Regions from separate parts of the Streptomyces sp. NPDC028711 genome, predicted to be linked through region 1. Evidence: riboswitches for the same ligand, from Rfam matches in the RefSeq annotation. Region 1 holds a riboswitch; each other region holds the start of a gene.
What was found. A riboswitch is a leader RNA that binds a small molecule or an ion and turns the genes downstream of it on or off. The one in region 1 is predicted to bind cyclic di-AMP.
Positions count from the first base shown of each region.

Region 2: another riboswitch for cyclic di-AMP. It lies ahead of ACZ4VK_RS06450 (C40 family peptidase); the one in region 1 lies ahead of ACZ4VK_RS23795 (M23 family metallopeptidase).
Region 3: another riboswitch for cyclic di-AMP. It lies ahead of ACZ4VK_RS27800 (M23 family metallopeptidase); the one in region 1 lies ahead of ACZ4VK_RS23795 (M23 family metallopeptidase).

Region 1 covers NZ_JBVHUJ010000007.1:405,581-410,563, forward strand. The annotation lists gene ACZ4VK_RS23785 (MerR family transcriptional regulator) at 1-590, shown strand, start outside; gene ACZ4VK_RS23790 (PP2C family protein-serine/threonine phosphatase) at 741-1,952, shown strand; cyclic di-AMP (ydaO/yuaA leader) riboswitch at 2,154-2,300, shown strand; gene ACZ4VK_RS23795 (M23 family metallopeptidase) at 2,312-3,445, shown strand; gene ACZ4VK_RS23800 (aldo/keto reductase) at 3,570-4,517, shown strand; gene ACZ4VK_RS23805 (PrsW family intramembrane metalloprotease) at 4,542-4,983, opposite strand, start outside.
Region 2 covers NZ_JBVHUJ010000002.1:131,915-136,897, reverse strand. The annotation lists gene ACZ4VK_RS06460 (ATP-dependent Clp protease proteolytic subunit) at 1-312, shown strand, start outside; gene ACZ4VK_RS06455 (hypothetical protein) at 320-625, shown strand; cyclic di-AMP (ydaO/yuaA leader) riboswitch at 1,016-1,146, shown strand; gene ACZ4VK_RS06450 (C40 family peptidase) at 1,150-1,626, shown strand; gene ACZ4VK_RS06445 (ATP-binding protein) at 1,777-2,214, opposite strand; gene ACZ4VK_RS06440 (8-amino-7-oxononanoate synthase) at 2,531-3,718, opposite strand; gene bioB (biotin synthase BioB) at 3,862-4,983, shown strand, end outside.
Region 3 covers NZ_JBVHUJ010000010.1:136,869-141,851, reverse strand. The annotation lists gene ACZ4VK_RS27805 (GntR family transcriptional regulator) at 1-399, opposite strand, end outside; gene ACZ4VK_RS27800 (M23 family metallopeptidase) at 613-1,383, opposite strand; cyclic di-AMP (ydaO/yuaA leader) riboswitch at 1,396-1,560, opposite strand; gene ACZ4VK_RS27795 (M16 family metallopeptidase) at 1,786-3,183, opposite strand; gene ACZ4VK_RS27790 (M16 family metallopeptidase) at 3,180-4,538, opposite strand; gene ACZ4VK_RS27785 (DNA gyrase/topoisomerase IV subunit A) at 4,720-4,983, shown strand, end outside.

The DNA of each region.
Region 1 (4,983 bases):
GGATCCTGCTGCTGCGCGAGCTCGGGCTCTCGCTGCCCGCCATCGCCGAGGTCCTCGCGGGCCAGCGGGACACGTCCGCCGCGCTCCGCACCCACCTCGCCCTGCTCGAGCAGGAACGCGAGCGCATCGGGCGGCAGATCGCGTCCGTGCGGACCACTCTCCACAAGACCGAGAACGGAGAAGAGCTCATGGCCGAGGAAGTGTTCGACGGTTTCGACCACACGGCGTACGAGGAGGAGGTCACCGAGCGCTGGGGCCGCGACGCGTACGAGCAGGGGGACCGCTGGTGGCGGTCGCTCGACGCGGCGCGGCGGAAGGCGTTCCTGGACGAGCAGGCGGGGATCGCCCGCGACTTCGCTCGGGCGCTCGCGGACGGCCTCACCGCCGGCAGCGAGGAGGTGCAGGCGATCACGCGCCGCCAGGTCGCGTGGCTGTCGCACACCACGACCCCGAGCCGGGAGTACGTGATCGGCCTCGGCCGGATGTACGTCGACGACCCCCGCTTCACCGCGAACTACGACCGGCACGGCGAGGGCACCGCGGTCCTCGTCCGGGACGCGATGGAGATCTACGCCGAGCGGAACCTGTGACGGCGCCCGACCGCCGAGCACGGGTGCCCGGCCCGTCCTGAGCCGTACGCCAGTCGGCCCCGTGGGACTCGCCGCCCGGCGTGGGGGCGGCCACCCTGGGAGGGCGCGGTACGGACCGCGGCCGGGTACGGACCGGGCAGGAGAGCACAGGTGGGGCACCCCCTAGGAGCGGGCGGCGGCGGGCGGCGGGGCGGTGACGGCCGCCGCTCGTACGGGCGCGCCCGGCGGTTCATCCGGGCGCTGCCGCCGCTGGTCATCATCGGCGGGGTCGTCTTCGACGTCCTGACACCGCCCGCGTACACCGCGGCGCCGCTCTTCTCCGCCGCCCCGCTGATCGCCGCGCCCTTCTTCTCCACCCTCACGACTCTTCTCACCGGGCTCGCCGCCGTCCTCGCCTCCGTCGGGCTGCACCTCTACAACGGCACCGCCGACGAGATCCCGGCCCTGACCGAGACCCTGACGGTCGTGACCGTCTCCGCGCTGGCCCTCCTCATCAGCCGGGTCGTGCGGCGCAGCGGCGAGCGGCTCGCGTCGGCCCGGGTCATCGCGGAGACCGCGCAGAAGGCCGTGCTGCCGACGCCCGCCGAGCGGATCGGCGGGCTGCAGTGCGCGGCCCGTTACGAGGCGGCGCAGGCGGACGCGTTCATCGGCGGCGACCTGTTCGCCGTCCAGGACACCCCCTACGGGGTGCGGCTCGTCGTCGGGGACGTCCGGGGCAAGGGCATGGAGGCGGTCGAGGCCGTCGCCGTCGTCATCGGCGCCTTCCGGGAGGCGGCCGAGCAGGAGCGGAGCCTGGAGGGCGTGGCGCAGCGCCTCGAACGGGCGCTGGCCCGCGAGGGCACCCGCAGGGACGGGCTCGACGCCTTCGAGGGGTTCACCACCGCCGTCCTCGCCGAGATCCCGCGCGAGGACGGCAGCGGCACCTTCGACGGTTTCGTACGGGTCGTCAACCGCGGCCACCCGCCCCCGCTGATGCTGTACGCGGACGGGCGCCTGGACACGCTGGAGCCGACGGAGCCGGCGCTGCCGCTCGGCATGGGCGATCTGGCGGTGTGGCCGGACCGCGCCGAGGGGCGGCCGTACCCGCCGGGCGCGACGCTGCTCTTCTACACCGACGGCCTCTCCGAGGCGCGGAACGCGGCGGGCGTCTTCTACGACCCCGGGTCACGCCTCGCCGGGCGGATCTTCCCGGGGCCCGAGGAACTCCTCGACGCGCTGGTGGACGACGTACGGCTGCACACGGGCGGCGGGGCGACCGACGACATGGCGCTGCTCGCGCTGAGCCGTCCCGCGAAGGGGCAGCCGGAGCGGCGGCGCACGATGCCGGTGGTGCCGCCGGCCGGGCCCGGTCACCGGCCGTAGTCGAGAGGTGTCACTGCGATAACAATTGACATAACGTCAGACCCGCTGGGTTTGACCGGCGCGCACTGAAGGGGGGTCAACTCGGGTCATTCGCACCCAATTCAATGAACGATCAAGGGGAGCGGCTTGGAATCGGCACCCCCTGTCTATTAACGTTCGATAACGCAGCGCGGTCGTCCCAGCCGCCGCAAGAGGCGGCACCGTGCGCACGCGCCGAATCCTGAAAAGGAACCGGGGAACCACCAATTGGGGTGAATCGGGCCCTTCGCACCTGTGCGACCGTGCCCGTAGGAGACCTTCCTGCTCCGAACCCGTCAGCTAACCCGGTAGGCGAGAAGGAAGGAAAGGAGCGCCCCTCAGTGGCGTCCAACACCCCCGTACCCGAAGCTCCCTTCGACGCCTTCGGTGGTGGTGCGGGTCCCGCCGCCCCGGACACCGAGTGGAACCCCACCGAGGATTCCCTCCGCGCCCAGAACCGCTCCGGCGGCCGGCACCGGGTCGTCAAGCAGCGCTCCAACTTCGCCCGTTCCTCCACCGTCCTCGGCGTCGGTGTCATCGCCGCCGTCGGCGCGGGCGGCCTCGCCACCGCGCAGGAGAAGCCGCCGGTGGCCATCTCGCTCCCGGACCTCCCCGACCTCGGTCTGCCGGACGCCCACGACCTCCCCGGCGTCGGTGACCTCCTCCCCGAGGCGGACACGACCTCGGACGACGACATGGCGGCCGCCGACGCGGCCCGCTCCAACCCGAACCCGCTCACCGCCGCCACGTACACCACCGTCGACGACGAGCGGACCGGGACGACCGCCGAGCAGGCCACGCGGACGGCCACCGGCACGGCCGACGCCGGCGAGGCCCTGCGCGCCCGCATCATGCAGCAGGCCGAGCAGCAGCAGGCGTCCGCCGACGCCGCCGAGAAGGCCGCGGCGGAGAAGGCGGCGGCGGAGAAGGCGGCCGCGGAGGCCGAGGCCAAGGCCGAGGCGGCGGAGAAGGCGGCCGCCGAGGCGAAGGCGCAGGCCGAGGCGGAGGCCAAGGCCAAGGCGGAGGAGGAGGCCAGGGCGAAGGCCGAGGCCGAGCGCCTCGCGCAGCTCGCCGCGAGCTACTCGATGCCGCTCTCCTCGTACTCCCTCACCGCCGTGTACATGCAGTCCGGTTCGATGTGGTCCTCCGGCTACCACACGGGCCTCGACTTCGCCGCCCCCACGGGCACCCCGCTCAAGGCGGTCCACGGAGCCACGGTCAAGGAGGCCGGCTGGTCCGGCTCGTACGGCTACCGGATCGTCCTGGAGCTGGAGGACGGCACCGAGGTCTGGTACTGCCACCTGTCGTCCATGACGGTCGGCGTCGGGCAGACCGTCGGCACCGGCGAGACGATCGGCCGCGTCGGCGCCACCGGCAACGTCTCCGGCGCCCACCTCCACATGGAGGTGCACACGCCCGGCGGCGACGGCATCGACCCGGCGTCCTGGCTCCGCTCCAAGGGCCTGTCGATCTGAGGTCGGGCGAGCGCCGATCCGAGGTCGGCCGGGCGTCGATCCGAGGTCGGCCGGGCGTCGATCGGAGATCGGCCGGGCTGCCACCCGAGGAATAGGCCCGGCGGCGGCGAAGGTTGCTCACTCCATGACCTCTCTCCGCCCGCTGGGCAGTTCCGACCTGCACGTCTTCCCGCTCGCCCTGGGCGGCAACGTCTTCGGCTGGACCGCCGACGAGGAGCAGTCCTTCGCCGTCCTCGACGCCTACGCCGCCGCGGGCGGCAACTTCGTCGACTCCGCCGACGTCTACTCCGCCTGGGCCGAGGGCAACGAGGGCGGCGAGTCCGAGACCGTCATCGGCCGCTGGCTCGCCTCGCGCGGCAACCGCGACGACATCGTCGTCGCCACCAAGGTCGGCGCCCACCCCCGCTTCAAGGGCCTGTCCGCCACCACCATCAAGGCCGGCGCGGAGGAGTCGCTGCGCCGCCTCGGCACCGACCGCATCGACCTCTACTACACGCACTTCGACGACGAGTCGGTCCCCGTCGAGGAGATCGTCACCGCGCTCGACCAGCTCGTGAAGGACGGCAAGGTGCGGGCGGTCGCCGCCTCCAACATCTCCCCGGAGCGGCTCCGCGCCTCCCTCGACTTCGCCGAAGCCGAGGGCCTCGCCCGGTACGTGGCCCTCCAGCCGCACTACAACCTGGTCTCCCGCGAGACGTACGAGGGCCCGCTCCTGAAGACCGTGGAGCAGGCCGGGCTCTCCGCAGTGCCGTACTACGGTCTCGCGTCCGGCTTCCTCACCGGCAAGTACCGTCCGGGCGCCACCGTCGACAGCGTCCGTGCCTCCGGCGCCGGCGGCCACCTCGACACCGCGCGGGGCCGGGCCGTGCTCTCCGCGCTCGACACGGTCGCCGAGGCGCACGAGGCGGAACTCGCCACCGTCGCCCTCGCCTGGCTCGCCTCCCGGCCGACGGTCGCCGCCCCGATCGCCTCCGCGCGTACGGTCGAACAGCTCCCGGCGCTCGTGGCGGCCGCCGACCTGACCCTGACCGATGCGGAGCTGACGCTTCTGACGGAGGCGTCGGCGCTCTGAGGCGCCCGTCCCCTCCGGTTCCGTCTAACTCCGGTACGGGTTGTAGCCGTCGTAGTCCAGGTACTGCGGCGGCGCCCAGGCCCGGCCCGTCGCCCGTGCCGCGTACGTCAGCGCCGGCGAGGCGACCTCGCGGCGCTGCCACAGATGGTGCAGCAGCTCCTGCTCGCGGGCCGGGAAGTCGGGCCCGGCCGTGCCGCGCCGGGCCCGGTCCCGGAGGAACGCCAGGGCCGTCGCGAAGGACTCGTACTCGCCCACCGCCCGCGCGGCGGGCGAGCCGTACGTCCGGGCGGCGAACGCACGGGCCACCTGTCGGGCCCGCATCGAGGAGAGCGCCAGCGGCTCGGCGGGGGAGAGCCAGCCGGCCGCCGCGTACGCCGGGAGCTCCCCGGATATCGTGCGCAGCTCCCGCTGCCGGCTCCACACCGCGAGCCAGGTCAGCAGGCCGAAGGCCGGGACCATGAGCGCC
Region 2 (4,983 bases), on a different contig from region 1:
CTCCTGCTCGCCGCCGGCACCCCGGGCAAGCGGATGATGCTCCCCGGCGCCCGGGTCACGCTCCGGCAGCCGGCGATGGAGGAGCCGCTGCGCGGGCAGCCGAGCGACCTCGACCTCCAGGCGCGCGAACTCCTCCGGCTCCGCTCCCTGATGGCCGGGATGCTCGCCGAGGACACGGGACAGGACCGGGAGCGGATCGACGCCGACCTCGACCGCCTCACCGTCCTGGACGCCCCGGCGGCCCTCGCGTACGGCCTGGTGGATCATGTGATCAGCAGCCGTCGCGCGGCCGCCGGCACCGCGGCGCGGTGAGCGCGCCGTGGTCCCCGAGCTGCCGCCGCTGCCCGCCCTGACGCGGGCCGAGGGTGAACTCGTCGACGCCTACCTCGAAGTCGTCGACCTCCTGGGGAAGATCAACCCATCCAGGGGCACGCATACTTATGGTGCGCTGCGCGCGGCACAGGCCCTGGTGGGGCGGGCGGAGGCGCTGCGCGAGGCCCTGACGCTCATGCATATACGGGGCGAGACCGAGGTCCACGCGGACACATTGGCGCGCGCCCTGCGGGTGTTGGACGGGGAGCGCAGGACCGGCCGGGTCACCGTCCCGGAGCCCCGGGTGAGTTGACATTCCGGCATGTCGTGTAGAGGTCCGTACGGCCGACGCGCGCCGCAGAATCACTCCCCCGTTCGGCTTAGTAGACGAGTCGACATATGTCCCGGGTGAGTTGCGCAGCAGGTGTACGCATCTGGCGGAATGGGGCGTTCCACCCCTGGTGCGGGGCTCGTTGACCATCCCTCCGAAGATCACGAAGGCGTCTTGTCCACCCGAACGGATCAGTCGTGAGGAGCCTCACATATCGCCGTTTCAGCTCGGATTTCGCCCCGGGTGTGGGTCAAGATCCCTGTCGACGACAAGCCCCCGCCGCCGCGGCGGGGCGGTCCGGGCGGACGCCGAGTCCTGCCGCTGTCCCGGACGTCTGGTCGACAGGATTGGTTCGGCAGGAGTGGAGGACCCGATTTTTACGGGGCGAACGCGCTGCTTCGGCAGCGGGGCCGTCCCTTGGGGTGAAGCCGCGCGAGCGGCCGGGCATCTTCGCCTGCCCGAACCCGACAGGTCATCCTTCACAGGCGGCTGACGAAGGGTTGCGCATGACCGCGCAGATGCACGTCCCGTCCCTGCTGTCCCGGGCCGGAGCCGTCTCGGCTCTCACCCTCGCCGCCGTCGGCGGCACGCTGCTCGCTCCAGGAGCGGCCTCGGAGGCACAGGCGGCCACCACGCACGCGAACAAGGCACTGAGCGTCGCCGCGGCCAAGAAGGGAGCCCCGTACCGGTACGGGAGCGCCGGACCCTCCAGGTTCGACTGCTCCGGTCTGACGCTCTACGCGTACAAGAAGGCGGGCAAGTCGCTGCCCCGCACCGCGCAGCAGCAGTACAACAAGACCCGGCACGTCTCCGCCTCCGGCAGGCAGAAGGGTGACCTGGTCTTCTTCCACTCCGGGGGGAGGGTCTACCACGTGGGCATCTACGCCGGCAGTGGCAAGATCTGGCACTCGCCCAAGACGGGCTCCTGGGTGAAGCTCGACAAGATCTGGTCGTCGAAGGTCTACTACGGCCGCGTTCGGTGAGCCGGCGGCCTTAGGGGTTGTCCCGCCGATCGGGATGGGCTCGCGGCGCCCGGTACCGCGCCGCGCCCGGTGAGCCGTCGGCGGTGACGGTCCGTTCGTGAGGGGGGCGGTGGCGCCGCCGTACCCCTCACCGCGCGTCAGAGGGGCCGGTCAGTGGCTGGCGACCGGGGCCGACGCCCACGGGAGGGTGATCCAGACCGTCTTGCCGCCGTCCGGGGTCGGGGTGACCGAGAGGCGGCCGCCCGCCTCCGCCGCGAGGACGCGGATGATGACCAGGCCGCGGCCGTTGTCCTGCTGGACCGCCGCCGGGAGGCGGCGGGGCCTGCGGGGGTCGCTGTCGGTGACACCGATGTGGAGCCGCTCCTCGCGCTCCAGACGGACGTCCACCGTGAAGGTGGGCGAGAGGCCGAGGGTGTGCAGGACGGCGTTGGTGGCCAGCTCGGAGACGATCAGGCGGATCGAGTCGGCGGTCTCCGCGGCGCCGTCCAGGCCCCAGCCAGTGAGGACGTCGGCGACGTACCGCCGGGCCGTGGGGACCGAGGCGGGGTCGCTCGGCAGCGTGACGGATGCTTCCTGATGGTCTGCCATGGCGACGCTGTCCCTTTCCCGCCGGAGCCGCTGCCCCGGATCGCGCTTCGCGTCAGAGTGCCACCGATCGTGCCGCGCCGGGCCGCGTTCCGCCAAGATATGTCCCCATCTGTCGCCCGAAGCGGTGAACTCTGCTGCCAGGAAACGTGTTTGGGCTGCGGGAGGCCCCGAAAGGGGGGCCTGCCCGTGCCCCGAGCTTCGAGCTCCGAGCCTCCGAGAGCTTCGAGGCTCCGAGCCGAAGCACTGCCCGGATGCCCGGGCCGGGGAACCTCGTCCGTCGGCCTGTCCGCCGCCTCGTCCGCCGCCTCCCGCGCCCTCACCCCCGCGCGAGCGCCGGCGCGGTCGCCAGGATCGTCTCCACCGCGCGCCCGATCTGCGCGTCCGTCAGATCGGCGCGTGCCGTGAGGCGCAGCCGCGAGATGCCGTCGGGTACGGACGGGGGCCGGAAGCAGCCGACGACCAGGCCCTGGTCCCTGCAGTCCGCCGCCCACCGCAGCGCCGCCTCGGGGGAGGGCGCCCGCACCGAGACGACGGCCGCGTCGGGCCGGGCCGCCGTGAGCCCCGCCCCGGTGAGCAGCCCGTGCAGTGTGGTGGCGACGGTACGGGCCCGTCCGGCGAGGCCCGGCTCGGCGACGAGCTGCCGGAGGCTCGCGAGCGCGCCGCCCGCGGCGGCCGGGGCGAGGCCGGTGTCGAAGATGAAGGTCCGGGCCGCGTTCACCAGGTGCTCGATCACCCGGGCCGGGCCGAGGACGGCACCGCCCTGGCTGCCGAGGGACTTGGACAGGGTCAGCGTGGCCACGACGTCCTCGTCGCCCGCGAGCCCGGCCTCGTGGAGCGCGCCCCGGCCGCCCTCGCCGAGGACGCCGAGGCCGTGGGCGTCGTCCACCACAAGTCCGGCGCCGTGCGCACGACAGGCCGCGGCGAGCTCCGGCAGCGGGGCCTTGTCGCCGTCGACGGAGAAGACGGAGTCGCTGACGACCAGGGCCCGCCGCCCCGGGTGCGCGTCGAGGGTCTTGCGTACGGCCTCGGGGTCGGTGTGCGGGACCACGGCCGTCTCGGCGCGCGCGAGACGGCAGCCGTCGACGATCGAGGCGTGGTTGGAGGCGTCCGACACGATCAGGGAGTCACGGCCGCCGAGCGCGGTGAGCGCGGCGAGGTTGGCCGTGTAGCCGGAGGAGAAGACGAGGGCCGCCTCGAAGCCGCAGAACTCGGCGAGTTCGCGCTCCAGCCGGGTGTGCAGCCGGGTGGTGCCGGTGACGAGCCGTGAGCCGGTGGAGCCCGCGCCCCAGCGCCTCGCGGCCTCGGCCGCCGCCTCGGTGACCTCGCTCCTGCGGGTGAGGCCGAGGTAGTCGTTGCTCGCCAGGTCGAGCAGCTCCGATTCGGCCGCCCGGGGGCGCAGCGACCGGACCAGACCGGCTTCCGCCCGGCGGCGCGCCTCGGCGTCAGTCCAGTCGAACGCGGTACGGCGCGGGCCCGCGGCCCGTGCGTCGTCGGCCTGTGGCATGCGGCGATCCTTTTGTAGGCAGCGCACAGACCCTAACCGGCGGATCCCGAGGTCGGGATGTGGTCATCCACACACCTCTATCCGGGGCGTTTGTTCGGTTCCTCCTTGGCCGGGGGGTGGGCGGTAGGCAAGGATCAGCGCTTATGGACCTGCTGAACACGCTGGTGGAGAAGGGGCTGCGGCGCGAGCTGCCGACCCGTGAAGAAGCGCTCGCCGTCCTGGCGACCTCCGACGACGAACTGCTCGATGTGGTGGCGGCGGCCGGCAAGGTGCGCCGCCAGTGGTTCGGGCGCCGGGTGAAGCTCAACTACCTGGTGAACCTGAAGTCCGGGCTGTGTCCCGAGGACTGCTCGTACTGCTCGCAGCGGCTCGGCTCCAAGGCCGAGATCCTCAAGTACACCTGGCTGAAGCCGGACGAGGCGTCCCAGGCCGCGGCGGCGGGTGTCGCGGGCGGCGCGAAGCGGGTCTGTCTGGTGGCGAGCGGGCGCGGTCCGACGGACCGGGACGTGGAGCGGGTCGGCAGGACGATCGAGGCCATCAAGGAGCAGAACGAGGGCGTCGAGGTGTGCGCCTGTCTCGGGCTGCTCTCCGACGGTCAGGCGGAGCGGCTGCGGGACGCCGGCGCCGACGCGTACAACCACAACCTCAACACGTCGGAGGCGACGTACGGGGGCATCACCAAGACCCACACCTACGCCGACCGGGTGGACACCGTGCAGAAGGCGCACGCCGCCGGTCTGTCGGCCTGTTCGGGTCTGATCGCGGGCATGGGCGAGTCGGACGAGGACCTGGTCGACGTCGTGTACGCGCTGCGCGAGCTGGACTCGGACTCGGTGCCGGTCAACTTCCTCATCCCCTTCGAGGGCACGCCGCTCGCCAAGGAGTGGAACCTCACCCCGCAGCGCTGTCTGCGGATCCTGGCGATGGTGCGGTTCGTCTGCCCCGACGTCGAGGTACGGATCGCGGGCGGCCGTGAGGTGCACCTGCGCTCGATGCAGCCGCTGGCGCTCAACATCGCGAACTCGATCTTCCTCGGCGACTACCTGACGAGCGAGGGCCAGGCCGGCCAGGCCGACCTGGACATGATCGCGGACGCGGGCTTCGAGGTGGAGGGCGCGGGCACGACCACGCTGCCGAAGCACCGCGCGGACGCGCTCGCGGAGGCCGCCGCCGCGACCGGCGGCTGTGGCTCCGCCGCGTCGGCGGGCTGCGGTTCGGCCGCGGAGCAGGCGGGGCGCACGGAGGAGGGCGCGGGCTGCGGCTCG
Region 3 (4,983 bases), on a different contig from region 1:
CGTCTCGTGGAACCATCCGCCGAGCGAGCGCAGATCCTCCCCCTGTCCGCGCCTGGCCCGCTCCTGCCCCAGCCTGACCAGGCCGCGCAGCACTTTGAGGTGGGCCTCGGTACGGCGCTGGGCGGCGCGCGCGGCCCCCAGCGGTTCCAGGAGCGCCCGCATGTCGAGCAGGTCGGCCGCCTCCTGCGCGGTGGGCTCGGCGACGTGGGCGCCCGCGTGGCGGCGGGTGACGACGAAGCCCTCGGACTCCAGGGTGCGCAGGGCCTCGCGGACCGGGACCCGGGAGACCCCGTACCGGCGGGCGAGCTGCTCCTCGGTCAGCCGGCTGCCCCGCTCGAAGACGCCGGAGACGATGTCGTCCCGGATCGCCGTGCATACCGAGTGCGCGGGAATGCGCATGTCCGACCTCCGCCTTGGTCTGCGCGAGACAATTCTTCGGCGCCTGTTCTGCGCCCGATGTGCGACTCTATTGCAGCGCGCCGGAATTTCCGATGCCTCAGCGGAATATGGATGCCTTTTGACCGACGAAAAGCCCCGGCTCAGCATGAGCCGGGGCTTTTGCGACGCGATACGGGGGCGGGACGGGTGGGCCCCCGTGGTGCGCGCCGGGCGTCAGACGTTGACGCCGCGGGCGCGGAGGTAGGACACCGGGTTGATGTCGGAGCCGTAGTCGGCGGTCGTACGCGCCTCGAAGTGGAGGTGCGGACCGGTCGAGTTGCCGGTCGAGCCGGAGATGCCTATCTGCTGGCCCGGCTCGACGCTCTGCCCGACGTAGACGTCGATGGAGGAGAGGTGACCGTACTGGGTGTACGTGCCGTCGTTCATCCGGATGACGATGTTGTTGCCGTACGCGCCGCCCCAGCCGGCCTCGACGACGGTGCCGGAGCCGACGGAGACGACGCTGCTGCCGTAGGAGGCGTGGAAGTCGACGCCGGAGTGGCTGCCGGAGGACCAGAGGGAGCCACCGGTCTGGTAGCCGGTGGAGACGTACGAACCGGCGACGGGGAGCTGGAAGGAGTTCAGGCGGCGGCGCTCGGCCTCACGGGCGGCGCGCTCCTCGGCCTCGCGGATCTCCTTGGCGCGGGCCTCGGCCTTGCGCTTCGCCTCGGCCTCGGCCTTCGCCTTGGCGGCGGCCTCGAAGGCCTCCTCCTCCTGGGCGGCGGCCTGGGCGCTGATCCGGTCCACGAGGGAGTCCTCGGTGATCACCTTGGTGAGACCGGTGTCCTCGGGAGAGCGGTTGTCCGACTCGGCGGCGAGCGCCGGAGAGGCGAGTGTTCCGATGACGCCGGTGGTGGCGAGCGTCGCGGCGCCGGCGATGCCCACGCTGCGGCGCGCCATCCGGCTCGGTCCACGATGCTTCCCGGTGGCACGGGTGAACGCCATGTAGGGGCTGGTCCTTTCCTTCCCTCTCGCCTACCGGGTTAGCTGACGGGTTCGGAGCAGGAAGGTCTCCTACGAGCCCCTCCGTCGAGACGAAGGCGCCCGATTCACCCCAGGGACTACGTGTGGGTCCCCGGCTCCCCAGGCTCGCGCCTGACGGGGACTCGGCGATGACTGTCCGGATGCCGCGGGTGCGGCGGGTGCAACTGCCGAACAGACGCACCGACGCTATGCGGATCGCCTGGCGATCACCAACCGGACCCGCCAGTTTGTAAGACATGCCACAGGGCATACGATCATGCTTAATATCAATACGGACAAAGCGGAGGACCCCGACGCGGTATGCCGTCGGGGTCCTCCGCTCCGGCCGCCGGGCGGCCGGAAACAGTCGGTCGAGAGCCGGAATCAGCCGGTCACGACGGTGACTTCACCGATGCCGAGCGCGCGCACCGGCTCCGCGATCTGCGCCGCGTCGCCCACGAGGACGGTGACGAGCCGGTCCACCGGGAAGGCGTTGACCACGGCGGCGGTCGCCTCGACCGTGCCGGTCTCGGCGAGCCGCGCGTACAACTGGGCCTGGTAGTCGTCCGGGAGGTGCTGCTCGACCTGGTCGGCGAGCGTCCCGGCGACGGAGGCGGCCGTCTCGTACTTGAGCGGCGCGACACCCACCAGGTTCTGCACCGCGGTCTCCCGCTCGGCGTCCGTGAGGCCCTCGGCCGCCAGCGTGCGCAGCACCTTCCACAGGTCCTCAAGGGCCGGGCCGGTGTTCGGGGTGTCGATGGAACCGCTGATGGCGAGCATCGAAGCGCCGTTCCCCTGACCGTCGGAGCGGAGCACCTGCCCGAAAGCCCGCACCCCGTAGGTGTAGCCCTTCTCCTCGCGCAGGACCCGGTCGAGCCGCGAGGTGAGGGTGCCGCCGAGGCAGTACGTGCCGAGGACCTGGGCCGGCCAGACGCGGTCGTGCCGGTCGGCACCGATCCGGCCGATCAGGAGCTGCGTCTGGACGGCGCCGGGCCGGTCCACGATGACGACCCGTCCGGTGTCGTCGGCGTTGATCGGCGGCATCGGGAGCGGCTCGGCCGGCTCCCCGGTCCAGGCGCCCAGTGTCTCGGCGAGCACCTTGTCCAGGTCGACGCCGGTCAGGTCGCCGACGACCACGGCGGTGGCGGTGGCGGGCCGGACGTACGCCTCGTAGAAGGCGCGGACCGCGGCCGCGTCGATCGCCGCGACGGTCTCCTCGGTGCCCTGGCGCGGCCGGGACATCCGCGACCCGTCCGGGAAGAGCTCCTTGGAGAGCTGCTTGGCGGCGCGACGGGACGGGTTGGCCGACTCGTGCGGGATCTCGTCGAGCCGGTTCTGCACCAGGCGCTCGACCTCGGTCTCCAGGAACGCCGGGGCGATCAGGGCCTCGGAGAGCAGCCCGAGCGCCTTGGGCAGCCGGGAGACGGGCACCTCAAGGGAGACCCGTACGCCCGGGTGGTCGGCGTGCGCGTCGAGCGTGGCGCCGCAGCGCTCGAGCTCGGCCGCGAACTCCTCGGCGCTCCGCCGGTCCGTGCCCTCGGTGAGCGCGCGGGCCATGATGGTGGCGACGCCGTCGAGACCGGCGGGCTCGGCGTCCAGCGGCGCCGGCAGGAAGAGCTCCACGGCCACGACCTGCTGGCCGGGACGGTGGCAGGTCAGCAGCGTCAGGCCGTTGTCCAGCTTGCCGCGGTCCGGGGCGGGGAAGGCCCAGGGCCTGGCGGCACCGGGCGCCGGCTGCGGGTGGAAGTCCATGCTCGTCAAAGACACGGCGGCGTCGGTCACTGGTCCGCTCCCTCTTCGTGTGCGTCGCCGTCGGCGTCGTCGCTCTGCTCGGTCGCCAGGGGCTCGTAGACGAGCACCGCGCGGTTGTCCGGGCGCAGTCTGGCCGCGGCGGCCTCCCGCACCTCGTCGGCGGTGATGTCCAGGACCCGGTCGACGGCCGTGAGGGCGAGCTGCGGGTCGCCGAACAGCACGGCGTACCGGCACAGTTCGTCGGCGCGGCCCGCGACGGTGCCGAGGCGGTCGAGCCACTCGCGCTCCAACTGGGCCTGCGCGCGCTCCATCTCCTCGGGCGTGGGGCCTTCGGCGGCGAAGCGGGCGAGCTCCTCGTCGACGGCCGCCTCGATCTGCGGGACCTCGACGCCTCCGGAGGTCTTCACGTCCAGCCAGCCGAGCGAGGGCGCGCCGGCGAGCCGCAGCAGGCCGAAGCCGGCGGCGACGGCCGTACGGTCGCGGCGGACCAGACGGTTGTGCAGCCGGGAGGACTCTCCGCCGCCGAGCACCGTCAGGGCCAGGTCGGCGGCGTCGCACTCACGCGTGCCGTCGTGCGGCAGCCGGTAGGCGGCCATCAGCGCGCGGGCCGGGACCTCCTCCTCGACGACCTCGCGGAGCTGCTCGCCGATGACCTCGGGCAGGTCGCCGGGGCGCGGTGCGGGCTTGCCGTCGTGGCCGGGGATGGAGCCGAAGTACTTCTCGACCCAGGCGAGGGTCTGCTCCGGGTCGATGTCGCCGACGACCGAGAGCACCGCGTTGTTCGGCGCGTAGTACGTGCGGAAGAAGTTCCGCGCGTCCTCGAGGGTGGCCGCGTCCAGGTCGGCCATGGAGCCGATCGGCGTGTGGTGGTAGGGGTGGCCCGCCGGGTAGGCGAGGGCGGTCAGCTTCTCGAAGGCCGTGCCGTACGGCACGTTGTCGTAGCGCTGACGGCGCTCGTTCTTGACGACGTCCCGCTGGTTCTCCATGGACTCGTCGTCCAGGGCGGCGAGCAGCGAGCCCATGCGGTCGGCCTCCAGCCAGAGCGCGAGCTCCAGCTGGTGCGTGGGCATGGTCTCGAAGTAGTTGGTGCGCTCGAAGCTCGTCGTGCCGTTGAGCGAGCCGCCCGCGCCCTGCACGAGCTCGAAGTGCCCGTTGCCGTGGACCTGCTTCGAGCCCTGGAACATCAGGTGCTCGAAGAGGTGGGCGAGGCCCGTGCGGCCCGGAACCTCGTGGCGCGAGCCGACGTCGTACCAGAGGCAGACCGCGGCGACCGGGGTCAGGTGGTCCTCCGAGAGCACCACGCGCAGGCCGTTCGCCAACCGGTGCTCGGTCGCTGTCAGGCCGCCGGAGCCGGCCTCGGCCGTGGCCGTGTGACCCATGGGCATGTACGTCCCTTCGATCGCGATGTGAAAAAGTCCTGCCACTGTATGCAAGCGCGCCGACACCTGGCGAAGTTCCCGCCCCCGCGAGATGTCCCTCTTCCGGGTCGCGGTCGGCGTTGTCGGTGGCACGGTCCACAATGGTCCGCGTCAGATCAACCTTGTTGGTGAAGGAGCCGCAGCCGCGATGGCCCGCCGCAGCACGAAGACACCGCCGCCGGACGACGCGTTCGAGGAGCGAATCCTCGACATCGACGTCGTCGACGAGATGCAGGGCTCCTTCCTCGAGTACGCGTACTCGGTGATCTACTCGCGCGCTCTCCCGGACGCCCGGGACGGCATGAAGCCCGTCCAGCGCCGCATCGTCTACCAGATGGGCGAGATGGGGCTCCGGCCCGACCGCGGCTTCGTCAAGTGCGCCCGCGTCGTCGGCGAGGTGATGGGCAAGCTC